4 regions of the Nitrospira marina genome follow, and region 1 is predicted to be linked to each of the others. Evidence: riboswitches for the same ligand, from Rfam matches in the RefSeq annotation. Region 1 holds a riboswitch; each other region holds the start of a gene.
The links. Region 1 has a riboswitch for cyclic di-GMP ahead of LX98_RS18535 (FG-GAP-like repeat-containing protein). Riboswitches for the same ligand answer to the same signal wherever they lie in the genome.
Positions count from the first base shown of each region.

Region 2: it holds a riboswitch for cyclic di-GMP, as region 1 does, so the genes downstream of both, LX98_RS04525 (Ig-like domain-containing protein) here and LX98_RS18535 (FG-GAP-like repeat-containing protein) in region 1, are expected to answer to the same signal.
Region 3: it holds a riboswitch for cyclic di-GMP, as region 1 does, so the genes downstream of both, LX98_RS14450 (fibronectin type III domain-containing protein) here and LX98_RS18535 (FG-GAP-like repeat-containing protein) in region 1, are expected to answer to the same signal.
Region 4: it holds a riboswitch for cyclic di-GMP, as region 1 does, so the genes downstream of both, LX98_RS05315 (hypothetical protein) here and LX98_RS18535 (FG-GAP-like repeat-containing protein) in region 1, are expected to answer to the same signal.

Region 1 is NZ_JCANTH010000001.1:4,290,516-4,298,563, reverse strand. Features, by position in the region: gene LX98_RS18540 (Ig-like domain-containing protein) at 1-2,254, shown strand, start outside; cyclic di-GMP riboswitch class I at 2,715-2,791, shown strand; gene LX98_RS18535 (FG-GAP-like repeat-containing protein) at 2,846-4,534, shown strand; gene LX98_RS18530 (hypothetical protein) at 4,611-5,402, shown strand; gene LX98_RS18525 (hypothetical protein) at 5,929-7,332, opposite strand.
Region 2 is NZ_JCANTH010000001.1:1,083,395-1,091,442, forward strand. Features, by position in the region: gene LX98_RS04500 (ATP-binding protein) at 1-515, opposite strand, end outside; gene LX98_RS04505 (DUF488 family protein, N3 subclade) at 1,386-1,733, opposite strand; partial or broken gene LX98_RS04510 (DNA-3-methyladenine glycosylase I) at 1,803-2,381, opposite strand; gene LX98_RS04515 (hypothetical protein) at 2,607-3,119, shown strand; gene LX98_RS04520 (cupin domain-containing protein) at 3,364-3,729, opposite strand; gene LX98_RS04525 (Ig-like domain-containing protein) at 4,531-7,128, opposite strand; cyclic di-GMP riboswitch class I at 7,196-7,277, opposite strand; gene LX98_RS04530 (hypothetical protein) at 7,668-7,817, opposite strand.
Region 3 is NZ_JCANTH010000001.1:3,385,603-3,393,650, forward strand. Features, by position in the region: gene LX98_RS14440 (hypothetical protein) at 1-617, opposite strand, end outside; gene LX98_RS14445 (outer membrane beta-barrel protein) at 993-2,381, opposite strand; gene LX98_RS14450 (fibronectin type III domain-containing protein) at 3,029-3,430, opposite strand; cyclic di-GMP riboswitch class I at 3,507-3,596, opposite strand; gene LX98_RS14455 (hypothetical protein) at 4,233-4,487, opposite strand; gene LX98_RS14460 (FG-GAP-like repeat-containing protein) at 4,814-6,700, opposite strand; gene LX98_RS14465 (hypothetical protein) at 6,727-7,104, opposite strand.
Region 4 is NZ_JCANTH010000001.1:1,285,652-1,293,699, reverse strand. Features, by position in the region: gene LX98_RS05355 (sulfatase-like hydrolase/transferase) at 1-150, shown strand, start outside; gene LX98_RS05350 (BamA/TamA family outer membrane protein) at 184-1,554, shown strand; gene LX98_RS05345 (ankyrin repeat domain-containing protein) at 1,615-2,142, shown strand; gene LX98_RS05340 (Spy/CpxP family protein refolding chaperone) at 2,248-2,694, shown strand; gene LX98_RS05335 (hypothetical protein) at 3,107-3,478, shown strand; gene LX98_RS05330 (HIT domain-containing protein) at 3,535-3,975, opposite strand; gene LX98_RS05325 (dioxygenase family protein) at 4,281-5,090, shown strand; gene LX98_RS05320 (glycerophosphodiester phosphodiesterase family protein) at 5,135-5,800, opposite strand; cyclic di-GMP riboswitch class I at 6,303-6,392, shown strand; gene LX98_RS05315 (hypothetical protein) at 6,598-8,048, shown strand, end outside.

The sequences.
Region 1 (8,048 bases):
TCAATATACCAACTTACCCACGGACAAAACGCACTATTTTACGATTACGGCTTTCGATGCCTCGGGCAATGAAAGTCTTCCCTCCCCCGAGGTGAAAAAATATATCGCACCGTCCTCCCCCTCTTCCGGTTCTTCTAGTCCGCCGCCGTCCTCCTCGCTCAGTATTTCGAATCTGACCGTTGCCAGTGGAGCCACGTACCTGGTGTCCGCCGTCGGCCTCCAAGCCGGGGGGACGGTGTATCGCGACCGCGCCTATACCTTTACCACGGTCCCTACGAGTGTGCAGGGCGCGGCCTATATCCAAACGGCTAATAATGATAAAGCGGCCACGGCAGCGGCTTTCCTCCGCTTTACGGTGAATCAACCGGTGTCCGTCTCGGTAGCTTATGACGTGCGGCTCACGCCAAAACCGTCGTGGTTGAGCAGCTTTACCGATACGGGCAAGAATCTGGTGACCTCGGATACGACCTTCCGCCTCTATGCTCGGGCTTTCCCCGCCGGGACGATCACTCTCGGGGGTAATGCCGGTGGGGGGAGTGGCAGTATGTATTCCGTCATCGTTCAACCAGCGAAGGGCCCCGCTCCCGATATCACCCCTCCCACGGTAGCTCTGGTTGGCATGCAAAATGGGAAGTCCCTGAGTGGCACCGTTACTGTATCGGCCATCGCCACAGATAATATTGGAGTGGTGGGTGTACAATTCCGACTCAATGGGATCAACCTGGGGGCGGAAGATACGACACTCCCCTTCTCACAAAAATGGAACACGACTGGAGTGGCTCCCGGTCAATATACCTTGACGGCGATTGCCCGCGATGCGGCGGGCAATACCACAAGCTCAGCTCCGGTTACCGGAACCGTCGCCAATCCAACTACGCCACCAACAACTATTTCCACAACCAATCCAACCACGGGCCCATTAGCTATTACCAACCTGACCGTCGCTAGTGGGGCAGCGTATGGCGTGTCCGCAGCGAGCCTTCGCGTCGGAGGGACGGTGTATCGCGACCGCGCCTACACATTTACCACGGTCCCTACGAATGTGCAGGGCGCGGCCTATATCCAAACGGCCAATAATGATAAAGCGGCCACGACGGCGGCCTTCCTCCGCTTTACGGTGAATCAACCGGTGTCCGTCACGGTGGCCTATGACGTGCGGCTGACTCCGAAACCGTCGTGGCTGAGCAGCTTTACCGATACAGGCAAGAATCTGGTGACCTCGGATACGACCCTCCACCTCTTTGTTCGGGCCTTTCCGGCCGGAACGATCACTCTCGGGGGCAATGCCAGCGGGAAGAGCGGCAGCATGTATTCCGTCATCGTTCAACCCTCAGCCCCGGTTACCACCACTGTTACCAATCCGACCACGGGCCCATTAGCTATTACCAACCTGACCGTCGCTAGTGGGGCAGCGTATGGCGTGTCCGCAGCGAGCCTTCGCGTCGGAGGGACGGTGTATCGCGACCGCGCCTACACATTTACCACGGTCCCTACGAATGTGCAGGGCGCGGCTTATATCCAAACGGCCAATAATGATAAAGCGGCCACGACGGCGGCCTTCCTCCGCTTTACGGTGAATCAACCGGTGTCCGTCACGGTGGCCTATGACGTGCGGCTCACGCCAAAACCGTCGTGGTTGAGCAGCTTTACCGATACAGGCAAGAATCTGGTGACCTCGGATACGACCCTCCACCTCTTTGTTCGGGCCTTTCCGGCCGGAACGATCACTCTCGGGGGCAATGCCAGCGGGAAGAGCGGCAGCATGTATTCTGTCATCGTTCAACCCTCAGCCCCGGTTACCACCACTGTTACCAATCCGACCACGGGCCCATTAGCTATTACCAACCTGACCGTCGCTAGTGGGGCAGCGTATGGCGTGTCCGCAGCGAGCCTTCGCGTCGGAGGGACGGTGTATCGCGACCGCGCCTACACATTTACCACGGTCCCTACGAATGTGCAGGGCGCGGCTTATATCCAAACGGCCAATAATGATAAAGCGGCCACGACGGCGGCCTTCCTCCGCTTTACGGTGAATCAACCGGTGTCCGTCACGGTGGCCTATGACGTGCGGCTGACTCCGAAACCGTCGTGGCTGAGCAGCTTTACCGATACAGGCAAGAATCTGGTGACCTCGGATACGACCCTCCACCTCTTTGTTCGGGCCTTTCCGGCCGGAACGATCACTCTCGGGGGCAATGCCAGCGGGAAGAGCGGCAGCATGTATTCCGTCATCGTCCAACCTCTGGTCCAATGATGTTGTGTTGGAAGAATTCGATCCTTAAATTGAGCTTTTTCCACTGGTTTTCCGCACTTATCCGACGCCGAAGGCCATGATCCAAAATTTGAAACCCGGGTGGGTCCTGTGAAGGGGATGCGATGCCGGCTGAGCTTTCGCTGAAGGAATGCGTCGCGAACGGGTCTTTTCGTGTTCCAAACAAAAGGGTTTCGTCAAGCAAGGTTTGGGTCTTCATGCCTTGCGCACGTCTCAAGGATGGTGAAGAAGACCCGACAACCGTGCCGGTCAAGAACGACATGATTAGGCGGCAAGTGCCAGAAGAATTCTCTAACCTTCCCTGCCTGGTTGATGCCTAAAGGCTTTTGGGGATCCACCGATAAAAGCCCGTGAAGTAATTGGTCACGTGTCTCCTCACTCAAAAGCGAGTTTGGATCATTCGAAAGAAGATGGCATAACACAACGTAAACTAGTGGCCTCTTTCCGATAAAGGCAAACCCATTGTGAAGTGGGGACGCAAAGCCACGGGTCAGAATTTCTGATAGCCGGGTTACCGAAGAAAGAGAGATGTGCGGGAATGGGGCCTCTGTATGTGTGCGAAGGAGGTATCCCATGTCCGATGGTCGTGCGGCGAGTCGTCTAAAAAGGTGTCTAGCGTGGTGTATCCTTGGCAGTTGCCTCCTTTTTCTCCCGCAGGGGGCACAAGCCGCGACCAGTGATTCGGCCACCCTCCAATGGACCGCCAATCAAGAGGCCAATTTAGCGGGATATCGGATCTATCGAGGAACCAATCCCGGGGTTTATGGGGTTCCCACGACGGTCGGGAAGATCACGACCCATCAATATACCAACTTACCCACGGACAAAACGCACTATTTTACGATTACGGCTTTCGATGCCTCGGGCAATGAAAGTCTTCCCTCCCCCGAGGTGAAAAAATATATCGCACCGTCCTCCCCCTCTTCCGGTTCTTCTAGTCCGCCGCCGTCCTCCTCGCTCAGTATTTCGAATCTGACCGTTGCCAGTGGAGCCACGTACCTGGTGTCCGCCGTCGGCCTCCAAGCCGGGGGGACGGTGTATCGCGACCGCGCCTATACCTTTACCACGGTCCCTACGAGTGTGCAGGGCGCGGCCTATATCCAAACGGCTAATAATGATAAAGCGGCCACGGCAGCGGCTTTCCTCCGCTTTACGGTGAATCAACCGGTGTCCGTCTCGGTAGCTTATGACGTGCGGCTCACGCCAAAACCGTCGTGGTTGAGCAGCTTTACCGATACGGGCAAGAATCTGGTGACCTCGGATACGACCTTCCGCCTCTATGCTCGGGCTTTCCCCGCCGGGACGATCACTCTCGGGGGTAATGCCGGTGGGGGGAGTGGCAGTATGTATTCCGTCATCGTTCAACCAGCGAAGGGCCCCGCTCCCGATATCTCGCCTCCAACTACTAATGTGCTTTGGCGCAATGCGAGCAGCGGTGAAGTCGCTGTTTGGCGGATGAATGGGCTGACCATTACGTCAGTCGGTTTTCCGGGAAGTACTTCTACGGAATGGAAGATTAAGCAGATGGGAGATATCAATGGAGATGGTGAAGGCGACATCCTTTGGCAGAACACCATAAGTGGAGTGGTGGGTATTTGGCTAATGAAGGAGGGGACAATACAATCGTTCGGCTTTCTGGGTGGTGTTTCAGCCGAATGGGTGGTTAAGGGGATCGGTGATATCAATGGGGATGGCAAAGCGGATGTGATCTGGCGCAATCCGGATAGTGGAATGGTGACTGTATGGTTTATGGATGGGCTGTCGATTCACTCTGTCGGCTTTCTTGGGGGCACTCCAACAGTGTGGGAAATAGAGCAAGTGGGTGATATCAATGGCGATGGGACGGCCGACCTGGTTTGGCAGAATCGGACGAATGGCACAGTGGCGGTCTGGTTAATGAATGGGTTGACCATTACCTCGGTGGGATTTCCCGCAAGCACTTCGCTGGATTGGGAAATTCAACTACTTGGAGATGTCAATGGGGACGGTAAAGGGGATGTGATCTGGCGCAATAAAAAAAGTGGAATGGTGTCGGTGTGGCTGATGGACGGGGCGAGGACACCCTTGTCAGGTTTTATAGGAGGTATACCTCTCGAATGGGAAATTAGGCAGGTGAATGATGCGGATGGAGATGGTAAGGAAGATGTTATCTTACAAAATCGGACAAATGGCAAAGTGGCCGTATGGCTGATGGATGGTTTGAAAATCGGTTCGGTGGGGTTTCCGGGCAGTACCCCGGTGAACTGGGAAATTCAAAAATAAGATGAGTGAGAAAAACATCACCAGTTGCCTCAGATTTCAAAAAGTGATTGGTCTGGGTTACATGCAGGGGTGAACGATGAGATGTCAGATTCAACGACAGCTAGGGAACGGACGCCTCTTCTTCATGGTGTGTGGCGGGGTGCTCCTGGGCATCAGTCTATGCGGCCTGCCGGATATGGCGTTGGCCTCTAATCGACAGATTCCGCTTCATGTCGATTCCGGACGATTGACTGGTCAGTTGCACCAGGTATCTCTGCGCACAGTCCTTGGTCAGTTGCAAGAACAATTGGGCCTTGACTATGTGGCACCGGATGCAGAATTGGAGAAAGTCATTTCGGTGAGGTTACAGAATGAACCTTTGCATAGGGCACTCTCGAAGATCCTGGTTCAGTGGGACTATGCCTTTACATTGAATGCGGCTGGAAAAATCACCACACTCCATGTGATGGCTAAGGTTTCACCAGAAGTATTCCTATCAGATAAGAAGGGGAAAGGCCGGGGACGGGAACCTTCCGGGCAAAAGGCCAGTGCAGTCCCAAAAAACGAGTTAGCAGGCCATAGGTTAGATAAGGAGCGTGAAAATCAGATGAATAAAAATGTGTCCAGATCTGAACGGCAATATCATGGAAAAAAAAGGTCCGGTGGACAGGTGTTCGCCATAAGGAATGTTCCTATGGAGATTCGTCCACCTGCACCCGGAGCTTCCATGCCAATTTCCCCAGCCAGTAGTCGAAACATGCCGATAACTCCGGCGGGAAGTAGTGAGCGCGGGATGAAAATCATTCCTCCGACCGCGTATCCTCCTATGAGCATTCAACCCGTACCGAAATATATGCAACAAGAAATGCTTCTTTCCCTGGGCCCATAAAGTCGAACCAAGAGCTCTCCCCACCGTCTTGATACTTATTGGCAGGACAGGCTCCTCTCAATTTATAAGGAGAAAGGACAGAATTATTACGCAAGCGTATTTAGCAGTGAGTTCGGTATATTCAGGAATGGTTCATATAACTAGTGCTGACCTTCCCTGTTGGAAGATTCGTATGGCTAACGGCAGGACCTGCTTTCTGCACATGCCATGCCGACATTCTAACCTGGAGTACGGGGTCGTTGTGCTCTGGGTATACCCCATTTTTCCTTTGCCTGCTCTCCCCTTCTTGAATGAGGTATTCTTTTAGAGAAGTCTTAAATTTCGGAAAAAAGTGTTCTGGTCACCTAGATCTGCTCACCTCCTCCTCAGTATTCTCAGCTTGTTCAATCAGGAGTAGTCCTGTAGGACGTACCATTTTGAACACTCCATTTTTTGATTCTGGGTTGGGTGTAAAATACGTTGTGCCTACACCCCTGGAAAGTCATGGGGAAATTTGTTTGTGAGGAAAAGGGGAGACTCTATGTACTCAGGGAATGATGCTCACGAGCAACATGGCAGATGTCTGGTTGGATTGTGTTTGAGAAGAAGAGGCGTTCATTGGCTGGTTGTGTGCGATTTTGAGGCTGAGGGTTTGCTGGCGATGGTTCAGATGCAAGTAGTCACGCACGTCTTTTTTGAATAACAGGGAGACGTCGTAGATTTGAGGATCGGCGGAGGTATTAGAGCGTTGTTTGAGAATATATTGTCCAAGAATCGAAACGTGCAGGGAATCATCCATAGCAAGATAGGCGTACCCGAGTTTAGCCGCAAGCGTGTCAGTACGAAGCGCATCAAATCGATTCAGGTCCCTGGCGAATTCAACTCCGGGATTAAACGTCGAAGTTGGGGAAACTCGGAAATTTGAGCCAAGCCTGGCAAAGAAGCGATCGTTTACCATAGTCTCTCGGGATTTAACTCGCCGGGTAAACCCCCACTGGGGCGTGAGATCTACCGGTTCTAAGAGATTCAAGGTGCCACCCAATTTTGATCCAAATTCCTCCTCTGACCCATTCTCTCCATATTCACTTTGAGACGTTTTATAATAAGAGGACCAATCCCCCTTCCCCGCCCCGTGGAGAAACGACATGTTCGCGGAAACGGTTTCCGTGTTAATGGCATTGGAGAGAGGCCCCTCAGGACGAGTGAAAATGTCTTTCTGCTGCCTGGCATACCCAAGGGATAGGCTGGGCCAATTGGGAGCGGACAAGAGCAAAGAAAATTTTTGTTGGTTAGCGACGGTTTGAGAACGAGACAGATCTCCCTCCACATTACTAGTGAATCGGCTGAGCTCAATTTGGGGAGTGACGAACGGAAGATTCCATTCCCATGCCAGTTTTCCTCCTACCCGATCATTGGGTGTCGTAAATGAATTGTTCCCGGTTTCTTGCCCGGAGAAGCCATAATGAGCCTGATACTTCATACTGGCTGTGGTCCCTTTAAGGACGATTTGAGCTCCCATGCGGTTGGTCAACGGCGTTGCGGAATTATCCGTGACAGAGGGATCCCGATACACCATCTGGACTCCAGCGGACAGGGCTTCATGAAAAAGAGGAATGTCATTTGAAGCTTCATACAAACTGCTACCACCCTGGCTCACCAGCGAGGGCATATCTCGAGCGTTCTGAAGATTGAACGGTTCACGTTTTTGGTTAAAGTTGAAACGAGTGAGAGCATATTCCTCCTTCGATACAGTACAGGGCGTGCTCGGGGAGAAGAACGGCGAGGAACGTCCTAAGGAGGAATAGTTTGGAGAACCACATGCTTTAGAATGTGCGTCGGTTCGCAGCCCTAGCCGATCAATGTGCGGGATCGTATCCGCAGAAAAGGCCGAGCCGCTTGCAAATGGGAGAAGTAGGCTTCCCAAAACCAACCAGAGAACAGTCCGCACCATCACCTGCCCCCTTCTTTATGTTTTTTTCTCCTCTCTTTATCGGTAAGCAACCCAGATGCCGTAGGGCAAAATGGGCAGAAATTTCCTCCAAAATTGTTGATATTTGTCAGAAAAAAATTAAAGAGTTGATCTCATTGCTATTATTTCAGATTGCAACAATTCTGGAGTTGGAAAAATTTTCCCATGTGCGGGAAACCTGAGTGAATCTGCGGGATTCCAGACACAGGTTCTCTGTGCTTTTATAACCACAAAGGAATTGTGGTGATACAGAAACGATATAAATTGGAGGCAGGTAACGGACACCCCAAAAAATCGCTGAATCAGGCGCCTATCCCGCCTTTGCAAATCCTGAAATAATCGAAAATCTGTATCCAAAAGTCACAAAGGATGCCCAAAACGATATAATGACGACTATGGCCATTCATTTTTTTGTCATTGGACAATCTGCGCAGCCGGCTCTTTAAAAACTAATGGATTTGTATAATCCTAACGGGCAGACCATTCGATAGGGTCAATTTCTTGGTGTCGTTGTGACGAGAATTCGATAGATTAGAAATACAGGAGAGGAATTGGCATCAGAGATGTGGTTAGCCTAAAGGTATTTTAATGCGTGAACGACCGCTGCATGTTCAAAACGTTATGACCCCAAAAATGGATGGGGGAAGTAGTGAATACATATTTTTGCTACTTTTCATCTCATCAAGTGTGGGAGTTTG
Region 2 (8,048 bases), 3.2 Mb from region 1:
ACCAGCACACGAAGCCGACGTTCCTTGTCTTCCAAATTATTTTTGGTCAGTTTCAAATCCTCGAGGAGAACAGACATCGTTTGGTTTTGCTCTTTGAGTTCCTTCGTCTGCAAGCCATATTTCATTTCGAGATCTTCTTTGACCGTCTGGAGTGCCTGTCGGGAAGAGATATTTTTCAAGGTCATATATCCAGTTACCAAAACACAAAGAGTCGATAGGGAGCGATTAATAACGGCTGTTTCATATCCTAGCCTTGAAATAGAGCCCCAATAGCCGAGAATAATTAAAAACATTGCGCCGATTATCGCGATTCTTGTAGTCCAGAGATGGTTGAGGGGGAAAGTGGCCACGACAACCAGAATGTACAGACTACCCATTCCGACCCCTAGCGGGGTCAGGCAATCCGCCACGAAGATCCCCAATGCCAGTCCCACAATGAGAGCCTTCTGAAGATGTGGCTGTGGCATTCCGGCTGTGACGGTGGGAATCCCCATGGTCAGAGATTTAAATGACATGTTATTGACTCGCTTTTTCCATTGGTCCATACAATGAATGAGTCATAACAGGAAGCCCGGGATGATTCGATGCACGGGGGAAATTGATTTCAGGGGATCGCCTTATCCGGACTGCCGGAGCTGGATCTGATGGCAGCCTGAACCCTCCGAACATCATCACTGGAGGTAGTTTATGGCGCAGAAACTGGACGAAACGGTTCATGCTCGGCGCACCACAGGGCCATAATGTGGAGTCCTCACGCAGGACTCGTTTTGGTCAAAAGATGAACACCACCATCCTTCGACCTTTGGTTAATGATGACTTAAGGAAATGACGAATGCGCACCTGAGAAAAATGATTGTTCTATCAAGCCGATTTTTGAGAAGAAGGTTGAATTTGCCGGTACATTGGCAAACCCTCGATCTTAATGCTCCTTTCCATGAGCAATGGGATCGAACTTATGACATCTCTCGACATGATAAAAATAAGGCAGGATGAATGGGAATTAAGAATAATTTAAATAATGCGAAATAGTAACGATTTTTTTTATTATTCGCAAGGAACATGCATTCAATACAAGAAGGCAAACTTGCTAAAAGATTTCTTATGGGAGAAGGGCGAGTGAAGGAAAAGCCTGCCAGGATCGAAAGGGGGATTCTCCCGGCAGGGATTGAATCTCACAATGGTTTAACAATATTTGAACGAAGGCCGTGTTGGACCAGAGACGCGTATCTCCGACGTCATGCCCCATGGCATTGCCACGGGTTTAACTTCTTGGTAAGAGACGTTGACTAAACCGGCCACACAGTCGACTCCGTATCCTGTGAGATCCTTCTGAGGAACCGCCTTCATGTGGTTTGGTTCAAAAGCCATGGAAGGATACAAGCCCCTCATCTAAAGTGACGGGAGAGATAGGCTTTCAGGGCGACCGCATTATTGAATTTCTCGTTCTTGGCCCCAAAAAGAATAGTTACCGGGCTATATCGGACTCGTCGCCAAAGGTCCTCAACGGCGTTGATATTCTGATCAAGCTCAATGAAATACCGTGTCTGAAATTCTTGCCAGCGGGCCGGGTCATGCCGGAACCAGCTACGCAGTCTTGTTGACGGGGCAAGATCTTTTTGCCACAGATTGACGTGAGCCGCTTCTTTTGAAAGTCCACGTGGCCACAGCCGATCAATGAGAATCCGACATCCGTCATCTGGGGCAGGGGCGTCGTATACTCGTTTGATCCTGATGGTCGAGGGGGCTGCTGCTCGGGAATGGCCCGTTCCTTGAAAATTCGTCTGCGCCGAATGTTTTGAGGGATGTCGAAAGCAATCCGTTGTATGGTCATTGACCAATCCGGCCGCTTGCATGTGAGCGTAGATCACGGTACTCCCCACAAATTTAAAACCACGCTTCTTGAGATCTTTAGAAAGAGCATCGCTTTCAGGGGTTGTGGCCGGGACTTGAGACATGGTGTTCCAATAATTCAGCTTGGGTGCCCCCCCGACAAATTCCCATATATAGTGATCAAAGGTGCCGAACTCCTCCTGCACCTTCAGGAAGGCTCGGGCATTGGTAATGGCGGATTCAATTTTAAGGCGATTTCGGATGATCCCGGTATCTTGAAGGAGTGCCGTCTTTTTTCTGTTATCAAATTTGGCCACTTTCAAGGGATCGAATCCGGCAAACGCCCGGCGGTACCCTTCCCGGCGTAACAGGATCGTCGACCAGGACAGCCCCGCCTGCGCACCTTCCAATGTCAGCATTTCAAAATGGCGGTGGTCTGTGTGGACAGGAATTCCCCATTCTTCATCATGATAGGAAATGAAGTGGGGTTTCGTTCCCACCCATCCACAACGGATGGGTTCTTGAGCCGGTAAGTGTGGGGTGCGTCCCATGGAAAATTTCTTGCTCTCTCGGAAGACTGGTGCGCCTGAACCTTTTCTATTAGCTATAAGTTGAAAGAAATGTGAGCATGTGGTGTGTGGGAAAGGCTACGAATTTCTGCCCATCCTGTCAACGAATATGAGGGATCACATAGATTAGGACTGGGAGGTTGTCCGTTGTCGGATTTTGGAATGCCATGATACAATAACATTGTATCTTCACAGAGGAGGGGAATCATGCATCCATTGATTTTACAACGACTGACAAGGTCTTTTCGATCAAGAGGGTGGGTCCCATCCGTCTGCATGTGGGGAATCGGGTTGTGGGTGGTGATGAGTGGTTCGCACGTCATCGCTCAAGCACCCAATGTTCCCTGGGAATGCTCCGAATACTCCGGTGAGGCTCAAACTCGATGTATGCATGTGTTGCTGGAGCTTCAACAAAATCGCATTGCCAGGATAGAAGCACAACTCAATGCCCAGGAGAGGACTGTGCAAGACCTCAAAAAGAAGGTGGACCGTCAGGAATCGTTCGCCTCTCGTGACGCTCGGGTTTATAAAAAAGCTCCACGATACTCACGGCCTCCCTATGTCCCCCCCTATGCCTATGCGCCGTTGCGGCCATTCGGAATCTATCTTCAGCCTCCCTGGACCGCTTCACAATATTATGGGTTTGGTTCGGGATATTGGGGACAGCCAGGCCTGTCATTTAATTTCCGATATGGCAGAGGCCATAGGCATAGACATTAATCGGTCTCGACATTTCCATTTTGTGTCTAGGGCTTGTGTTGTTTCAGAGGGGGTGAGTTTTCGATCAATCCCTTATTCACCAAACTGTCCCTTCTGCACATGGCGAGTGGTGGCACTTCCCAATCCACATTATGGAGTAACGCGTCCCCTTTTGCTCTTGCATTATTGGATTTGGGATTATCCAGTCCAACTCCTTCTGATGCGTCGACTTAATGAAACCGAGCCGGTGTGAATCGGCAAAGATTCACGAGGGATCGCGATGCACGGTCTCCGGGGAAAAGGCCTGGGTACACACCGCGATATACTCAGCTCCCTCAGGGCCAGGGGTGCTGTATCGGACCCATTCATTGCGATAGGCGATGACCGCCTGACCGGCATTCACCTCAATCACCCCTTCTTTGGTTTCCACCCGTAATTGACCGGACAGGACGAGCGTATATTCATCGAATTCCGGTGTCTGGCCGGGCTCTTCCCATCCGGAAGGACTTTGCATTCGCGCAATGCTGATCTGGTCTGTGCCGCTATTGACCCGTCCGATAAATTCATCGATGAGTTTGGGTTTATTCCCTGCAGGTTTAATTCTTGTGGGTTGCTCGATCAGTTTAGCCATACTGTTTGATTGACCTCCTGTTCGTGAATTGAAGGGCGCATCGACAGGGGACTTTCCCTCGTCAAAATTTTTCCCAGGTTTAATGGCCTGCCATTGGCCTCATTTTTGTTGCACGCTTGACTGATTGATATCGTACTTGCCATAAATTTGCCATATGTCCAACGAAACTTCTGTACCCTGGACGAACCAATATAATGATAGGTCGCCCGGGATGGAGAAAACAATGTGAAGTCGTTGGATTTCTATATCAAAAGATGAAATCGCAAAATCGCTAAACACTCAATATTTCATCTCAAGAAAAACTTTTGAAATCATTTTACAGGTCAAAACAAAACAGTCCAACTAGTGCCCAATTTAGAATAGCCTCGGAAACCATCTGGCAGCAAGAAAGAGGTGGGTTCAAGTTCGAAGTGCCACGCCTTCTGTAGGATACTCTGTGGCTATGAGGAAATGGTGTGGTATCCTGATAAAACCTTAACTTTGTCTGTCAAAATTAATCTATACGCTATTTAGTTCACAAACAAAGTGTAGTCGATTGTGCCGAGACCTTCCGAGGAATTCTGGGAGCCACCTCCCATCAAACTATGATGGCGGTAAGGCCAATGCCGGACTAGTTGTCGAATGTGTTTTTGCGTATCATTGGAAGCTATATTAGGACCAAGGGGTATGTTGGGTATTCGTGTTCTGCGCGAGGGAGCGGCACGAATGATTATTCCCGGCAGGGGCTTTCTACTAACAGCCTGGCGGGATGGCCCATGAGACCATCCCAGTTCGGCCTTCTTGTGTTTTTAACCTCCGTGTCTACCGAATTTCCCAGTCAGGGGAAGCAGCACCGTAAAAGCCTACGGAACTCCTGGTCAGGCCGTCCATCAACCACACGGCCACCGCGCCGCTCGTTTTATTGCGCCAGATGATATCCGCCTGCCCGTCCGCATTTACATCGTTTACTTGCACAATCTGCCACGTTAAGGCTACACCGCTCAGTGAGCCGGTGGAGGAGGGAGGTGCCGTTCCATTCATCAACCATACGGCGGTGCTGCCATTTGTGTGCCGCCAAATAAGATCTGTTTTGCCGTCACCGTTTAGATCCCCGACTCCGTGAATGTTCCAAAGCGTCGACGCGGTGCCGGGAAAGCCTGTGGAGGCTATGCTCACTCCGTCCATCAACCACACGGCCACCGCCCCGCTCGTTTCATTGCGCCAGATGATATCCGCGTGGTCATCCGCATTCACATCCCCCACTCCCGCGATCTGCCAGGTTAAGGCCACACCGCCCAGTGAGCCGGTGGAGGAGGGAGGCGCCGTCCCATTCATCAACCATACCGCGGTGCTGCCATTCGTGTGGCGCCAAATAAGGTCTGCCTTGCCGTCACCGTTTAGATCCCCGACTCCGTGAATGTCCCAATCCGTCGATGCGGAGCCGGGAAAGCCTGTGGAGGCTATGTTCACGCCGTCCATCAACCACACTGCCACCGCGCCGCTCGTGCTATTATGCCAGACGACATCCGCTTTGCCGTCTCCATTTAGATCCCCCACTCCCTTCAGGGCCCATTCCATAGTTAACTGGCCCAGAAAGCCCGAGTCGGCAACGCTTGTGCCATTGAGCAGCCACCCAGCCACGTGCCCGGTTTTTGTATTCCGCCAGACCAGGTCGGCCTTACCGTCCCCATTCAGATCGTGATGTTGGGGTGAGGGTGGTGTGCTGGTATTGCTCACGATGACCGTGACGGAGGCGGCGGTTTTCGTATTGCCCGCGGCATCGCGGGCGATCGCCGTGAGAGCGTAGGAGCCATCTCGGACGGTGGTAGTATCCCAGCTGGTGCTGTAAGGATTGGTCATATCTTCAGCACCAAGATTGGCGCCCTGGAGCCGGAATTGGACGCCGGTCACGCCGACATTATCGCTGGCGCTGGCGGTGACCGTCACCGTGCCGGAGACGGTGCCCGCACTGGGGGCCGTCAACGTGACCGTCGGGGCGGTCGTATCTGCGGGCGGTGTGCTGGTATTGCTCACCGTGACCGTGACGGAGGCGGCGGTTTTTGTATTGCCCGCCGCATCGCGGGCGATCGCCGTGAGAGTATAGGAGCCATTCGGCACGGTGGTGGTATTCCAGCTGGTGCTATAGGGATTGGTCGTATCTTCGGCGCCTAGGTTGGCGCCCTGGAGCCGGAATTGGACGCCGGTCACGCCGACATTATCGCTGGCGCTGGCGGTGACCGTCACCGTGCCGGAGACGGTGCCCGCATTGGGGGCCGTCAACGTGACCGTCGGGGGCGTGGTATCGGGTGACGCCGGGGTGATCATCACATAATTCAGGATGGTATGTGTAGAAGAAGTCCGAGTCAATTGCAGACTCAATTGCCCATCCGAGACGGTGATGGGATGGTTCGTGATGGTAATGAATTGATTACTGGCAGTCGTCTGGTTGTTAATGGCCGTGATGCCTTCGATCGTAATATGATGTGGGCCTTGCTCATAACTGGGATCGCCGCTGGCTAGCGAAACGAGATAGTCGCCATTTGGGAGATCGTATTTCCAGGTCACACTGGTGCCGGAGTCAAAATGAATGAATGTGTCGAGCCGTTGATCGGTGTGGGCATCCCGCTCGCGGGTGTTGACGAAGGTGGTCCAGCCGTAGCCACGGCTGCTGGTGTAGACACTGCCGTCATCTTTTTGATAGCCACTGGGGACGGATGAGCTGGACGGTTGAAAATTGACGAAGAGGGACGAACCGGAAGGCGGTGGTGGGCTGGTATTGTTCACGGTGACCGTGACGGAGGCGGCGGTTTTTGTATTGCCCGCCGCATCGCGGGCGATCGCCGTGAGAGTATAGGAGCCATTTGGAACGGTGGTAGTATTCCAGCTGGTGCTGTAAGGATTGGTCGTATCTTCGGTGCCGAGATTGGCGCCCTGGAGCCGGAATTGGACGCCGGTCACGCCGACATTATCGCTGGCGCTGGCGGTGACCGTCACCGTACCGGAAACGGTGCCCGCACTGGGGGCCGTCAGCGTGACCGTCGGGGCGGTCGTATCTGGGGGCGGGGTATTTGTGGGTAGAGTAATTGTTGCTTCTGTGGACGGGGTACTTTCATTTCCTGCTGTATCAAATGCTGTTGCAATAAATCCATAGGTTGTGCCCCCACTGAGCCCGGAAACGGTTGTGGAGGGGGAGGATGGATTATTGGGAAATCCTGAAAATATGGGTTGTCCAAAACCTTGAGAAGGTAACGTCCGTTTGTAAATTTTATATCCTGCTAAATCCGATTCGGTATTTGCATTCCAGGTCAGTTGGACAGAGGAGGCCGAATACGCGGGGCTAACAGACAAGCCGAAGAGGAGAAGCATAAGGTGTGCCGTATGCGCGATTACAAAACCCAAGGTGGTGGTTGGTCGGATCATACTCTACTCCTTGTCGTGTTTGGACCGAAGTCCGCATTTTCTCCTCCCCCTATGGATTAGATCTTCCTTCGGTAGCCGGACAATCAGGCGTTACTACCTGACTCCTGGCATTGCGGCCCTACTTCACAGTAGGTGTGCCTTTTCGGGAAGAGGATTGTTTTAACTATGAATGATCAATGTCTGTTTCCCTTCTTTTTTTCCGCACCTCTAAACGGTCTGCCGGACATTTCGGAGAAGTAAAGAAAAACTTTAGCGAAGATGGCGATGCCATTGGGCATTACCGTATTACGGCAAACACGATAAACTAAAGTAATCGAATAGAAGGATCATAGACATTATGAAAAATTTGAATTCTTTCATTTGATATTTACATCCTTATCATTCGAAAAAATATTGATGTCATTGGGCCCTCTGTGAATTGAAAACCGAGTGAATCTGCCAGTTAAAGTTTGACGATATTAACTCTTTTCTATAATTGGGAAGATGCTGGAAATGAAAATGACGTGGAGTTTAGATAAGAAAACCGGATCGGCTGGTCTTTAGCGTTTTGAGAAATACCCGCCTGCTGCGAAATATGTTGGTTCAATCAATACTTCAATGATGAAGGTTTCCTGTGCCTGGCGGGGGCTCTCTGCCGAAATCAAGAAGAATTGAATCATTTGACGGAAGATGAACTCCTGATTATTCATGCATAGTCCAGGAAGAACCAATTGAACGGTGGACAGCAAAGCGACGAGCTGTCCTTGTCTTGCGGATCCTGAAAGGGGAAACCTCGATGGCGGAAGCCGCCAGGCAGCATGACCTGACGGGCAGGGACGTAGGAGACTGGCAGGAGCAGTTCCTTCGTGCCGCGGAAAATGGCTGGCGTCGTCGCCCCAAGGACGAAGAGGCACTGTAAGAAGAGCAGATCAAAAAACTGA
Region 3 (8,048 bases), 900 kb from region 1:
CCACTAGCACTACTTGGCGGCACCATGGGCATTGTGGTTCCAGCGGGCACCGGCTGAATATCCATGGGAACACCCACCACCGGAGCTCGTAAGCCAGGGCTTTCTCCTGGAGATGAGAAGGATGAGGAGGCTGGAGCAAAATTATCACCAGGCTCTCCTTCATGAGACAGGAATGAACGGGTATCCACCTCTTCTTGACCAGGATCCAGTTGCCGGTCTGAATTCAAACCCGATTCACCCAATACATCAGATGACCCAGTATCTGTTGGGTTCCTCGTCTCAGAAACGGCTTCTCTTGGTGGAGCTTTTGGGGTTACATAGAGATATTGCAGGTGTCCCGCGGCATTGACCGTAAACGCATAATCCCACTGCGCCAGAATTTTGGCCAAGGCCGGAAGTATTTTGTCTTGCTGAAGATCGACCGAAATGACTCTATTCAGTTCTTCGACAGGGGCCTCATATTTTATACCCAACTGCTTCTGCAATTGCTCCAGCACCGTTCGTAAGGTCACCTGTGAGAGATGACCTGTTAGCCGATCACCTTCAACTTGGATTGGGACTTCGGGGGATAATGCCATCCCCTGTCCCACAAGTGCCCCAAATATTAAGAAGACCATTAGCACCAATCCTCTTATCCATCTAGGCATTCCTTGTTTGGGCCTCATTGTGAGTCTCCTTATCTAGCAGTGCACACGGAAAAACATGGACTTATCCCACCAACGAATATTTTCCATACCGTCTCTTAGCCATTGGTGCTTTCTTGCCACAACAAAAAAGATCTCACTATCGGGAACATACGGAAAAAATAAGGGATTTCTGGATTAAAAATCCTCACCGAAAACTTCACCCCATGTTGTTAAAAGGGGATAGGAGGACTACCGCCACGGGGCGATCTCAATAACTCACAAAAATGTTAGTCCCAAAAATGGCGAAGGTCAAGAAAACAATCTCGAGAGAAATAAATGAATCAATCAAAAGTGCATTCCGTCTTACTAGATTATTCCTTGGATCGAAAGCATGATCGTATTACTGTTGAATTCAAAATTATTTATGTTTGAGCTTCTCTTCTCGAAAATATAATCTAAGCGAAAACCCAGCCATTTGACCGTACGGTATTCCGGTCCAATTCGGAATCGAAATTGATCATCAGTTCTATTCGTATTAAAGTTATCGTTGGCATAGTAAAAATTTCCTCTGAGGGCCAGACGTTCCGTAAACGACTGTCTCCCATAAACGTCAACGCCTATTCGTTTAAAGGTGGAGGTACCCTGAACCGCTGACTGATTAATATTCGAAAAGGGACGGATATTAAAACTCAACCGGGACGTGGGGTTCCAGGCCAAATTTCCTCGCATGTACCAGAAAGTCTGCTGCTCCGATCCTAGGCTTAAGCCCTTTGCAAGGAGGTTTTGACCACGAGTTGATTCTTCAGAAATAGGCGCGTGGTCAAAATTTAAAACCTGGTACCCAATATTGAATTCTCCGGAAAACTGGCGGGTAGGTGCCATGCTGAAGCCTGTAAACGCCCCGTAACCGAAACTATTCTGCTGCTTATTAGTATTATAATCATTGTTCACTACTCGAACGCCAAGAAGAGCCCGGGTTGAGGGAGTTACCCTTACAAACACACTCAGATTGGCACCAGCCCGGCTCCGGTCACGCGGGGCAGCCTGCCCATTGTTGGTGTAATTTAAATCGTCAAAATTCGTGCGAAGACGAATACCAGCCTTTTGTCCCGTAAATTCAATCTGGCCTAAAAACTGATTCATATTCCATTTGGTAATATCCCTTTGTTGGGTATCCACTTCCGATCCTCTTGGGTCAAACCCTTCTAAATGGCCTCCCTGCAAATCTATTGCTAGACCACCAGGATAATTCAAGCTGACGTGGCCAAGAGCATCTTGGGCCAGGGCATTATTTTCAGTAAATTTTGCGTAGAGAAATTGGGCAGCACGATAGTCAAGAAGGACAGAATGCTTACCTCCGCCAAACGGCATGAACGCCTGAATTCCAGGCGCGATGGTCGTAAGAAAGTCACTTTTCGTATTTGTGTCTCTCTTAAACACATTGTCGGTATACACTTCCGATACGCCTACAAACGGGCGGAGTAGGACCGGACCGGCTTTGATACCATCCCCTAAACCATTTCCCGTCATATATTCACGAAAAAGCCCCCCCCGATTCTGAATAGGCCGATGAGACCCGGTAAAATAAAATAGTCCCATATCAGAAAAAGATTGAGCCTGTCCCCCGACCGGGGAAAATACCTCACAGACAACGAGAACACTCAGAATAACAGCAAATGGCCGTTTCCGCTCACGCATTGTGGCAAATGGGGAAAGACGCACCGCTCTTATTTTTCGCCATACGAAATTAATCATTACATCTACCTTATTATTTTCAATTCGATGGAAGTGCGGGGGGGTGGAGTCAGAAGAATACTCTATAGTTTTGGGCATGACCAACTCTTAGATATGGTGCCCTCATCAGTCTGTTAAGTCAATTGCAAGATGAGTTCCCTGATGAGGGATGGACCCTACCATAGGAACCCGCACAAGAAACAGTCCTTCTGGCTTCAGTATAAGTGAAGTATAAGGTTTTTTTCGTAAACTGTTTTTCTAGATGGGGATGAATACCAAAATTACAAGATAAAGTCGATCAAGGTGGGGAAAACAAATAAAACTCTACCGGAAGACTTCAGTGTTAGGTACAGGGATAATACAGGACTTCATGTAAATTTCTTGAGGTCAGTTACTAAAATCTCGACGGAGTGGGACTTGAGAAATGAGACTTCAGGTCATCGACCCTGTCCTCATATCCATTATTTAACGAACGCCGGAGAAGAATTCTTTATAAACAGGACATTTGCAGAACATCCTCGTTCTGCAAATGTCCTTAGAGGTAGGGAGACTTCATTATCACGGAGCCCGCTTCATAAATCCCGGGTGAAAACGGCTTACGACATTTCCGTTGATGCAACCCATCCAAATACAATCTATTTGTAACTATTTTTCCCAGAAAACGAATCTCAATAAACCTTTACATCCTTTGGAGGAGCAGGACGCGCATTAACGATAGGCAAGGTAACACTCACCTGATTTGAAAACGGGCTTTCAATTTTACGAGCCCGGTCGTAAGCTTTTACCGCAAAATAATAGGTTTGACCGGGAGTCAGGCTTGTCACCGTATAAATGGCCTGAGCTCCGACATCTTGAGTCTCCGAATAAGTGCCGCTTGAAGTCCCGTAGGCGACAATGAATCCACCATATTCTGCGGAAGGAGGATTCCAGGCTAGGGTGACTTCTCCCGCCAGTGCATTGGAGGAAAAAAGACAGAGAAAAAGAACAATGGTCCATAATGACCTAAATACGGATCGAAAGGAATGGGTATGGGGGTAGGTAATTTGAGAGAAACCTTGATCGTGTGACATACGAGATCTCCTTTATGCATGTGAGTCATGCCGAGCGAAGCCACTCCGCTCATAATCAAGGAGACTCTGTGGCTTGCCTGGCAACCTGGCAACCCTATCTCAAAATCCGAGACGTAGGCCCATAGCTTTGCGTCCCACCCTTTCAGATGGTTTGTTTTTTTCAGGATACAACCGTTTTTAGGTCTGGATGCTTCATCGGAATCTTTGTCAGATCCTTGAATCGTGGGAAAGAGAAATTCCAATTTCTCAAGAATCCAGGAAGACTGCCAAACCTTATTTACATTAAAACAAAGATAATTGTAGAAAAATGGATCCCATGGATCATGAATCAATCTTTTGCTTAAACAGACGCAATGTATTAACGAACCTCTAATCTGATGAACCTTCACCTGAAGCACAGGAAACCTGGGCAATTTCTCAAAGCCGCCTTGTCAGGAAAATCGACCTCACATGAGTCGGTCCCTAAGGAATCCGTAAAGTAACCCAATTTCTCTGCTCAGGAGGCCAACACGTGCGTTACGATGACTAAAATCAACAGGTCTGTTTATGTTCTCCCCCGTGATTTAATCAAAATCAAGTTTGCGGGCGAGATAAACGCTCTCAAAGAGAGGGCAGGGGATCACTGCTAACGCATCATTGTGATCAGAAGTGCCATCAAGTATTTAACCGGAGGGGACTCGCAATCTACCGCATCGGTGAGTTTCAAACGCCCTGTATTCCTCTTTTTTTTGTTGAGGGGGAATGCAGATAATGCTTTAAAACCTGGTGAATAACTAAACTCAGTGCTATGTAAGGTAGGTTCTTACCATCCAACCAATTGCGAAAACACAAGATAGATCCAGGCGGCACCAAAGATATATGTGATTTCTTTTTCACCAATCCGTTCATAAAACAGACGATACCCCAGAATCGGCACGATGGCTAAGATCAGGGCAGAAAAAAAATGCCCAACCACATCGCCTATGATGGCCCCAATCTCGGAATGCCCAGGTACCGCAAGCAAGATGCTGCCCGCAAGCATAGCTGCCCACCACCATTTCATATTGGCCGTCAGCATATCCATGCTCACATATAAGGGAAAAGGTTTGTCATCACCAGATCATGCCTTCCTAATTGGACTAATTTCAAACTGCTCGAATTTATTTCACCTCTTAAAAGCGGTGCACAATAACTTCCCATTAGAAAAAAAAGGAAATTCCAGCATCAGCGTGACAACTAAGACAACGACCGGTGCTCTTAATCCCCAACCATCTCTTAGACGCCCGGCAAATGCGCTCACATGCGTTTCGCACTTCACCTCGCTTGCATTAGAAGACAACCATTTAGACACATTCCTGAATGTTGGGTAGAACACAAGGTTGTAGATTTCTTTTTAAACCTTGCCTAATGTTGGATTTCCCAATTGATTGAGGTACTGCCCGGAAAGCCAATCGACATGACAGTGAGCCCATTCATCATCCACACCGCCACCGTACCCGTCTGCCTGTTACGCCAAATTATATCTGCGCGCCCATCCCCATTGACATCACTGGTGCTGGCAATCTCCCACCCCTGAGGCACCTCGCCAAAAAACCCCGGCGAACTGAGAGTCACCCCATTCATCAACCAAATTGCAACTTCCCCGTTACTCGTTTTACGCCAAACCAAGTCCCCCATCCCATCATCATTCACATCCCCCACCCCTGCAATCTGCCAATCCGTGGAGACCCCTCCGGTGAAACCTATTGACAGGACCGTGAGCCCTTGCATTAGCCACACTTCCACTACGCCGGTAAGGGTATTCCGCCATATAAGATCCGCTTTTCCATCGGCGTTCATATCTCCCGTTCCCGCTATTTGCCACTCCAACGGCACCGCACCCAAGTGACCGGAAGAGGCAATCGTGGAGCCGCTCATTAACCAAATCGTCACTTCCCCACTACTCGTGTTTCGCCAAACGAGGTCCGCCATCCCGTCGCCGTTGACATCACCCACACTCGCGATTTGCCAATCCATAGAGACACTACCCGGAAAACCCACCGACGTGACAGTGAGACCATTCATCAGCCACACCGCTACCGTTCCTGTATCGCTGCGACGCCAGATAACATCTGCTTTCCCATCCTCATTGACATCTCCAGTACCGGCAACCTGCCACTTCGACGACACCACGCCCAATGAACCGGAGGAAGCAATCGTAGAACCGTTCATCAACCAAATCGCAACAGCCCACGTACTTGTGTTGCGCCAGACGAGGTCTGCCTTCTCGTCCCCGTTGACATCATTCCGAGTTGGGAAACTCACGCCAGCTTCAAATATCCATCCTAAATCTTGCAACAGAGGTTGAGCTAACCCGAGATCATGAATGGCCCTTCCGGAAGCTATACCGGGCTCCATAAGTTGATCAGGCTGAATCGTGTTCGTGAAGTGAGACACCGATGAACCTAATTGAACCGGGTTTGGAGCGTACATCTGAACATGAGTATCTGTTCGCCCGGCCGTCAGGGCCCCGGAGCCGCCTTGAAGATTGACACCGACAAAATGAAGATTCGGGCTCGCCACATTTGCAAATTGCCTTTGGCTATCGGTCATTACGGGGTAATTGGCCGGACTGGCTCCATGAAGCTCCAACCAACGCATAAAAACATCATTGGTTCCTAAGAATTTCTCTCCGGTTTGCACATCAACCAGTGACAAAAAACCAAGGCCATGAATAATTTCATGAAGTACCACGGTAACAAAATCAAATTGTCCAGATGGGGGATTGGCATCCAGCCCAAAATACCAATTCGTGAAATTTGCACTGAAGGTGGCACTTATATCACTGGTAGTAAGATCCAGATCCTGTTCTGCAAGCTTATTGGCAAGAGATTGGACATACCAGGTATTCGCCACAGGAGCATTGGGAAAATTCCGATGGACGGTATTGGGGCCGGCCGATCCCAGTATTCCTGTTCCTAAGGAATCAATTCGAGCATCGACTCGAATGCCCACCGTGCTCACCAGCACCTGCGCTAAAATATTTGCCGCATACTCAAATGCTTTCAACCGTGCCTCCCCAAGGGTGGTGGCCGTATTTCCACCCACCGGTGTAAAAGGCGCAGGATCGTTAAATCCTTCCCCGGGGCTATCTTTATTCACAATAATAATGGTGGCACCGAAGGTCTCGGTCAAGGGGCCAAAGCAGCCAAAGAATAAGACGACCAGAAATCCAGACACGCAGAGGCCAAAGGGTATCGGTAACTGAGAAGGAGCGGGGTTTCCCAGTCTGGCGACTTTAGAATAATTCATGGATGAAAAGAGTCTTCCAACAAACTTCAGGGTTTCAATGGCTCTAAGACCTCAGGTTCATGATGATGAATCGCATGGTCCGCTCCGTCAGGCACCTTCAGGATTGACTGAAACCGGCCCTCAACATTCACCATTGCCCCCCCCCCCGCATCCCGAACATCCCGTAAGCCCTCCGTGCTCATACGACTCTCGGGTATCGAGCCCGAAGGAAGAGGTCGTAGCGTCCCATCCGGCTCTTCAATCCGCATTGGGGCTTTACCTGGTCGAGGGTTTCCCTGACGATGTTCAAGAGAAATCGCTTCCTCTTCTCCTCCAGATGTTTCAATAATGACCTCTGCTTTCAGGAGTGGGGCACTAATCAACATTATCCAAAGCATGACAGATACCGGCATCATCATTTTCATTGTATTTCCTCCTTTCAACAGTTCTATTTATTCTCTCTGAGAGAAAATTCGGCGGGAAGCCGATCAAAAAAGTTATTCTGCCTGCGATTTTCATTCAATCTACTATTCCCTTTCGTCCATGACAACTAAATAAGAAAAAACATGATGTTTCATTGAAAATGTATGCCATTTTTCCCGACAAGTTGTGTATGTAGTTATGTATGGGATGCAGGAGCGAGGGGAAATAGTATATCTCAAGAATTCCAACCACTCCATAGAAAGAATGTGTGCAAGGCTTGTGGAGGCCACAAATTTAGTCCTAAAGCAACGGATTCGGCCAATTGGATTCGCTTGAATTCATGAGGGGAAGGTAAGTCCAAAATTGGCTTGCCCTTATGATTCCGAATTTGGAGGATAAAAACTACCCATACACCATTTAAACGCAACCCTTTTTTATTCTCCTAACAAGCGAAAACGGGTCAATTGGTATTAAGGGATCCCAACAAAAGCATAGAATCCATCATTTTTTTTTGCTAGCCATTAAAAGTTCGAGGCAGGCAGGATTGAGAGTGAGTCCTATGTTGGGATGGTTGAATGCCTTCAAATGAGATAGCCGTTGAATTCCCATTTCTTCATTCTGATTGGACCTTTCTTTGTTGTCCAACGGGGGTTTGGAAAAAGAGAAGAGTTCCCTTTCTAAAGATGAAAGGAGCACCGTCTCGGTCAATTTGATTCCAATGACGGCAACGAATAGCAGGGTACATATGACTACGGTTTTTTATCGACCAGATTTTTTATGAACTTTAGGCGTGATGCGCATTTTCAAGAAGGGATGGCCATCCAGTCACATAACCTCTTCCCACATTCCTTCAGGCTATGTACCGTAGGGATTTTGGTGTGGAAAGATTAACAAGGGATAGAAATCGAGAAACATAAGCTTATCATGTGTTTAGGGGCGGAAATCG
Region 4 (8,048 bases), 3.0 Mb from region 1:
ACCGCCAATACTCTCATCGAACACAATCGGATCTGGACGTGGGGGGAATTCGACTTACCATTCACTCCACCCGGAACCTTGCATGCCGTATCTCCATTTCGCATCCCTGATTTGACTCCTGATGAAACCCATTCTCTCCACTATGAATGAACATCATGACCACTCATCCGAAAACCATGAACCATGCGCCGACAATTTTCCGGGTCTTTCAACAAGATCGTTACCTTCGTGACTTTTGTGATGTGCGGAGCGGGTATTTTCCCAGAAACCTCCCTGGGGCAAAACGCTCCTGATCCTGACCGGGCCTCTCAGAAGCGGCAGGAACGATTCAAATACGACCCGGATTTTCCAGTACAGGGTACGGAAGGACAGAGAGGGGAAGCAAAACAGGAAAAAGCCAAAGAGGAAGCGATCAGGTCTCTTCCGACCAAGGGAGAATTTACGGTGTTTCCCGTCCCGGCTTTCGCCTACAGCCGCAATGAAGGGGCCTATTACGGTTTCCTCGTCCCGATGCTCCGATCAAATGCGAATGGCCATTTAGAAGACATTATTGCTCCCCAATATTTGCATAATAAGTATATCGGTGAAACATTGACCTTGAACTACTATGGATATCCTTCTGATACCACGCAATACAGTGCGATCCTGTCCTACTCCACTAAAGTTCAGCGTGATATCGATCTGTCTTACAAAAATGTTGGGGCAGGAGGGGGGCGGTATATCCTGGCGGGCCGGGCCTCCTGGTTTAAAAATCCCTTCCGGCGATTTTTTGGCATCGGGAGCCAAACCAATGAATCCGATGAAACCTCTTATACGTCAAAGGAAATACTAGTGGATCTCACTGCCGGGATCCATTTAGCTCAGGATATTGCCCTTATGTGGAGCGAGCGGTACCACCAGGTACGCGTCGACGACGGAATCATCAATACGCTGCCCGACATTCAAGAGGATTTTCCAAACACTAACGGCATTGGCGGAGCAGATATTCTGGGACATAAACTGACATTTCGTTATGACACAAGGGACCGCCAATTAATCTCCACGCAGGGAACCTATTTGAACGTGTCCGTCGAATGGAATCAGAATTTCAAACAACAACCTGTGACGGACTGGTGGCGAACCACCATTGATGCCCGCCATCTTGTCCCACATTTCCATAACCGTCTGGTTTTTGTATCCCATTTGTATGCAGACACTGTTAAGGGGGGAACACCGCCCTTCTATGAACGCCCAACCTTGGGAGGAGAGGATTCCCTTCGAGCCTTCGGAAGAAGCCGATTCATCGACTCCACCGCCCTGGTAATTAATCTGGAAGAACGGGTGCTGATTCGACAACAAAAAATTTTCGGATATCTCCTGGACTTTCAAGTCGCGCCATTCATCGATATTGGTCGTGTAGGATCCAATTTTAGCAGCAACACCATCCTCCACCCTCAGGTCAATCCTGGGATAGGATTCCGGTTCCTAGCCCGCCCCCATATCGTGGGTCGGGTTGATGTGGCGTATGGGAAGGATGGAGTCAATGTGTATGCCGGATTGGATTATCCCTTTTAAGGTGGTCAAGGTTCTCTTGAGTGATTGGGGATGAAAAGACATCCAGCCAAAGGACCCCTCATGAACAGGTACGTCTATCGTCTTGCCTACCTGGTCATGGCCTTGATTCTTTCGGGATGCGCCTTGTCGTATTTTAACGCCGCCACCAACGGCGACACGGAAAAAGTGTTGGCTCTCCTCAAGGATGGAACCGATGTCAACACCACCTTTCCCATTGTCAGGACCCACGCCCTAATGGTTGCGGCCGCATTCGGTCATGTGGACACAGTCGGCGCACTTATTGAAAGGGGAGCTGACGTCAACGCGAAGGATGTGACAGGGTGGACTCCCCTGCATGCCGCAGCATTTAAAGGCAACATGCAAATCATTCGCCTTCTTCTTGAAAAAGGCGCGGTCGCTGAGCCATCTACCTGGTTTTTGGAAAGTCCGTGGGTCATGGCGGAGGAGTTGGGATATACGGCAATCGTTCCCCTATTGAAACAAGCTGAATGGCAAACGGTAGCAAGCCGCCATCCCCTGCCCTGCATCACGGTGGATTCCGTGACGAATGACGCCCTCATGACCGCATCGTCTCAACACGTCTGTTAATCATTCTTGGAAACCCACCACACAGCTTCTTTCGGTTCTGATATACTGGATAGTTTTCCCATAACCGTTCACCCTGTGTATCATTTCTTAATCTAGGAGGTATGTATGAAACATTCACTCGAACACCAGATCACCCAAGCCGGTCAACGACCATGGCTGTGCCGACTGATGATCGCCGGATTGTTCAGCAGCGCATTGATGTTTGGTGCCGGAGCAGCCTGGGCAGATGGAGACGGGCATGGTTACGGGCATGATCCAAAATCCATGCTGGAGAAACTCACGCAGAAGCTGTCGCTCACACAGGAACAACAGGACAAAATCCTCCCCATCATTGAGGAAAAACACCAGAAGATGGAGGGTCTTCACCAACAAATGAAAGAGATGCGCAAACAGGCCATGGCAAAAATTGAGGCCGAACTGACGCCGGAACAACAAGCGAAATGGAAGGAAATGCAAGAAGAACGGGAAGCAAAGATGAAGGAATACAAAGAAAAGCATGGCAAAGATCGTGACAAAAAAGGCAAGCACGGCAAGGGCGAAAAGCACGATTAAGCTTAATCAAGAGTGGGGGACGGATCTATCCACTAACCCGTGCATATCCGTCCCTCTTCCCTAACCTTTCAGCATACTCCTGCTTCCTATCCTCCCCTGCAAAAGTAATCTCAGGCCATAATCTGTCTCTTCTTTCAACGACCCCACCGTGGTTTGCAAGGCTTACCGGGCTGGTATTTCCACGACTATCCATCCGTGACGTCACGGGCTCAAATAGAGAGACAGAAATCAACCGGGATGTCCGAAAAAAAATCAGGCATGAGGGTTACGGAGGGGTAGAAGGCCAAGCATGTCTGGCAAGACAGAAACAAAAAATTCCCAATGGCTCTTCTCAATTTCACAATAGACGCCATTATTGTTAGGGTATAACTTTCCAAATAGGGTTTATTCGACTACACAGGGAGATCAAGACATGCTTGAGGTGGTAGAGATTCGGGTCAGTTATCGATATGTGAAAGAGCATCCCTGGGTGGTACAGGGCATCACAGGGTTTCTTTCTGCCTATTTCATGGAAAAACCAGGATTTACTTTAAAACGACACTTTGACGAATTGGAAACCGGCATGCACGTCTGGTTGTGTGATGTTCCTCCCAAGATGAAAGTTCCCACGCTTCTGAGGCGGCTAAAGGATGACATTCCTCCCTGTCAATATACACAGCTCGAAACGAGTCCCCCGGCGCCACCGCGATTTCTCATCGATTCACTGGAGCCGGAATCCGCCTCTTCCTCTTCTACTCCAAACGAAGATTTCGAAGCGAATGAGGATGGAAGGACAACAGGGTAACAACACGGAAAGCGCCACGAGGTGAGCTGAAATTCACGCTCGCTAGGCTGAGCAGACTAGAGGGGTTGATTGGGATCGATGCGCAAAGCGGATCGAAGAAGGTGGACCCGTTCGGACAGCTGTTCAGCGGAAAGCCGGACAGGCTCATGCGGCACACACCACACCGGTTTCAATGGATCGGGATCGGTCTTGAGCCTTGGAATCAGATGCCAGTGGATGTGAGGCACCTGATTCCCGAGCAGTTCATAGTTGATCTTCTTCGCGTCAAAAACCTGTGTCAGTATCTGCGCCACGTGGGTGACTTCCTCCATCAACATGCGGCGCGCAACTCCGGATAAATCAAACAGTTCGGAAGCATGGTCTTTCAACACCAATACGGTCCAGCCCGAAAAAAACTGGTCCTCAAACACAAACGCTCTGGTCAGACCACAATCGACAAGAAAATGATCCTTGAACGGCCATGCTCCAACACATATTTTACAAGATGGCTCAGTCACGGCAACAGAAAAAACGAGGGGATCAAGAATTCACCAATAGAGAGTAAAGATTTCAGGGACACCACACAGAAGAGACGAAGCCGATTGGGCCCATGACACCTTCTGTTATTCCGGGACAACATACCGCACATTCACTTCATCTTGAAAGGCTACATCCTGCATCCGGTATTTGAAAGTACGGAGAATATATGAAAAAATGACCGAAGAAGCGAACGGTTTATCCACTGTCCAGAGTTGTCACCCGTCCGCCATCAGCCTTACGGTTACCATAGTCTTGCACTTCCAAATTTGAAGAAGGAATCCCTATGACAATAGAACCTCATAACTTGTCCAGAAGAACCCTGTTAAAGCGGGGTATGGGCATCTTCGGCTTGTTAGCTGGAGGCCTCATTAGCTCCTCCAGCCTTGCAGAAATACTCAAGGAACCAACTCCACGTCAATCCCTGGGACCATTTTTCCCCGACGAGGGAGACCCAATAGATGCCATTCGCGAAAACCACGGGATCGGCATTCCCATAAGTCAGGCGAACGATCAGGATCTCACGTTTGTCAAAGGTCGCAGGGGAAAAGCCAAGGGACAGGTCATTTATCTGAGAGGAAAAGTCCTGAGCGCAAAAACCGGAAAGGCGATACCTCGCACTGTGATCATCATGTGGAGTGCCTCAGCCTCCGGCCGATACAACCACAAAAAGGATGACAGTATGTTGAAATTTCCCCATCCCACGACCGGAAAGATCATTCACCGGAACTACGATGCGTATTTTCAATACTGGGGACGAGCGGTCACCAATGAGCAGGGAGACTATTGGTTCAAAACCATTGTTCCCGGCTTTTACCCCATTGACCTGGAAGCCGGACTGTACCGCCCTTCCCACCTGCACTTTCAACTGTTCCCTCCAGAGCATCCAAAACTGGTCACACAGCTCTATTTCCGGGGCGACCAAATCCCCAACAATGAACTGAACCAGAAATTACTGCCAATGGATGTGGTCATTCTGGATGCGGGACTCACAACAATCGATTTAGAGAGGGTCATCGTGGACTATGCACCGGACGCATCGGGAGAGATATCAGATGGCTTGATCGGTCACTACGATTTTTTGGTGCCAAACTAGGAGAAACAGGGTTTTTCTGAAAAGGCTTTTGAGCGCAAGACCGGCTAGATCCGTTCGGGGAAGTTAGAAATAATTCCATCGACCCCCAGTCGCTTCATCCGTGCAATATCATCAGGCTCGTCAATCGTATAGACAAACACTTTGATATCTTTCGCCTGAAGCGCCTGCACAAGCCCAGGCGTCACAATATTCAACGCCAATCCAGCATGAGTTGCTTGAGCTTCGATAGAAAAGGCCGTGGAATGTATGGGCGCGACCTCGATTAGCGCCAACGTGAAAGCATTTTCCATCAATCTCCTCACGGTCAACAGTTCTTCATGAAAAAACGAGGCATAAATCACTGTCCCATGAAAGTCGGTCGCCTCCACTTTCGCACAAACATCCGCGGCGATTCCCCTCACCTTCAGCTCAATCATGGCACCGGCCCTTCCACTGAGACAGGCGAGAGCTTCTTCAAGGAGAGGAACCCTCTCGACCCCTCCCACCTCCAATTCCCGAAGTACGCTTAGCGATAATTCCTCAATTTTTCCCTCCCCGTTTGTCATCCGGTCAACCGAATCATCATGAAGGAGCGCCAGGGCTCCATCTGCCGATCGCCGGACATCAAACTCGACCATATCGACACCAAATTTGATTGCGAGCTCCAGAGCAGCCAGCGTATTCTCAGGTGCATGGCCCGCCGCACCCCGATGTCCGATCCGAAGAGGCATTCGGATGTGATCCCTTTCGTGGGTCATAAGCGGATTATTTGGAGGTGTTGAAGGAACTGTATCCCGCATCGTGCCGAGCTATGACCATAAAAGTGCCCACGCTGAAATTGACGCTGTCCCCACCAAGTTTACCATGCCACCTTTTCAACATTCCGTTACTGGTACGATCCATACCTACCTCCTATCTACTTTCTTAGTTTGACCATCTTTATCAGTTTGTAATGACATTACCAGCTACTGTTGAAAATCGTTTCATAACTTGGACAGTAAAGGACTGGCGAGGCGCTTTTTCCAGTTTCGCCGCGAGTCAGACCTTTCATCTTAATAGATTTCTCCGCACCGACAACTGAGAAATTCGGTAAAAAAAATGCAAAAACCTCCACCAAGTGTATACCGAACTTTCTGGCGAATCCTTAGCCTAACCTTGACTTAAACGAACTTGAATTAGGATCTGTGATGATTTGGAAAGGGTTTTTAAATCATGCCGATAAAGGTACCAGAAAATTTACATAGGCAACCTCGTCTGAAAAGATGAGGGTACAAAGTTACCGGCCTAAGGGGCGAAATGCCTTATGGCAGCGGGATTGCCGAAAGGTTCGAGAAAACGCATGGTAGAATCTGCCATATTTCTTTTCTTCTGCCCGTAGTCAGCGTTCTTGGCCCGCCTGTCGAGCCATCCTGTCCTTTTGGCTTTCTCAAATGAATCCAGGGCTTTGCGCCAAGGAATATTCACGGTTGTCTTCTCATTCACCCGGGACATTCGGCCGGTGGAGCACGATTATTAAAGGGAGCGGTTCGTGCAAGTCAGCAATGATATTTTCGCAACTGGGTTTTCTCCTATTTCTTTGGCGCATGCGTCTATTCGAACGCATGCCATTTCACAAGCGCCACCTCCCTCTGTCGCTGCGACCGAAACCGAGGACGAACTTCGCTTACTTCGACAACACGTTCTCTCTTTGAAAAAAGCTTTAAACTCCTTTAAGAATCCCTTTCCGTTATTCCACCGGGCACGAGTAGGCGGCGAACAAGCGCAGGCAGCCACCACAAGTTCTTCCGCCGACCTGGGGTTGGGATCCACGCCTGCCACCGCAACAATCCGCCAATCGACGGAAGAAGTGAATACCACCCCGACCTCTTTTTCTCCCTTTGGCCCCACATTTACCGGAAGTTCAACCAGTACGGCTACTCTCAGTGGTGTTTATGATGGCGATAATGGCAACGATACTTTAACGTTTCAGGTCACCAATGGGGGCATTGTAGGAGTTTCTCCCGTCCTAGGCCTTGAGGTACGCAATAGCCAAGCGCAGTTGGTGGAAACCATTAGCCTGACTCTCTACCAACCCGATGATCCCTACACGTTGCAAAATGGGCTGGTGCTGAGCCTGGGATCAGGATCCCTCACTCAAAATGATACATTTACGGTAGCCGTCTCGAATTCGGTGGGAAGTGCGGTTAACCCCGACAAACCTTTTAATGGAACGAGAAACGACAATCCCAACCTGGAAGAAGGGTTTGGGGTCTCTGCCGGCTCATTTCAGGTGAACGGGACGACCATTGATGTTTTTGCCGACGACACCATCAACATGGTGCTAACCCGGATCAATCAGTCGGCCGCCGGAGTAACGGCCACGTTTGACAGTGACAACGAGACGGTCGTCCTGACTCACAACACCCTAGGAGCCTCCCCGACCATTGCGCTGGGAAGTGATACGTCGGGATTTCTGGCTGCAACCAAACTCACCGGATCTTCCTCGGTTCAGGGACAAGATGAAATACCGGACGAAGAAAAACCGTTAGGGACCCTCTCCCAGTTTTCCTCGGTGCAAACAGGGTCGATCTTACTCAATGGTGTCGCGATTTCAATCGATGTGCTTTCAGATTCTTTAGAGGATGTGCTGACCAGGATCACCACCTCTGCCGCAGGCGTCACCGCTACATTGAATGCATCTGGGCAGCGGATCATCCTCACTTCCCCGAACCAATCCCTGGAGGTCAACAGCAACGGCACAGGGTTTTTTGCCGCGGTTGGCATTTCTGAAGATACCTATGATCCAACCGTGGGAACCACAGCTTTCATTAAATCCCGACAAGGGCTTTCCCCTTTTCAAGCCAAAGAAATTGCGGACACCCTTCAAAAGGTCGCCAATTCCATCAACACCATTTTTCAAATTCAAAAAGATAAAAAAGTACTTGGACCATCCTTCGCCAATATTCAATCAAATCTTAAAACCGCGGTCTCCGATTCCTT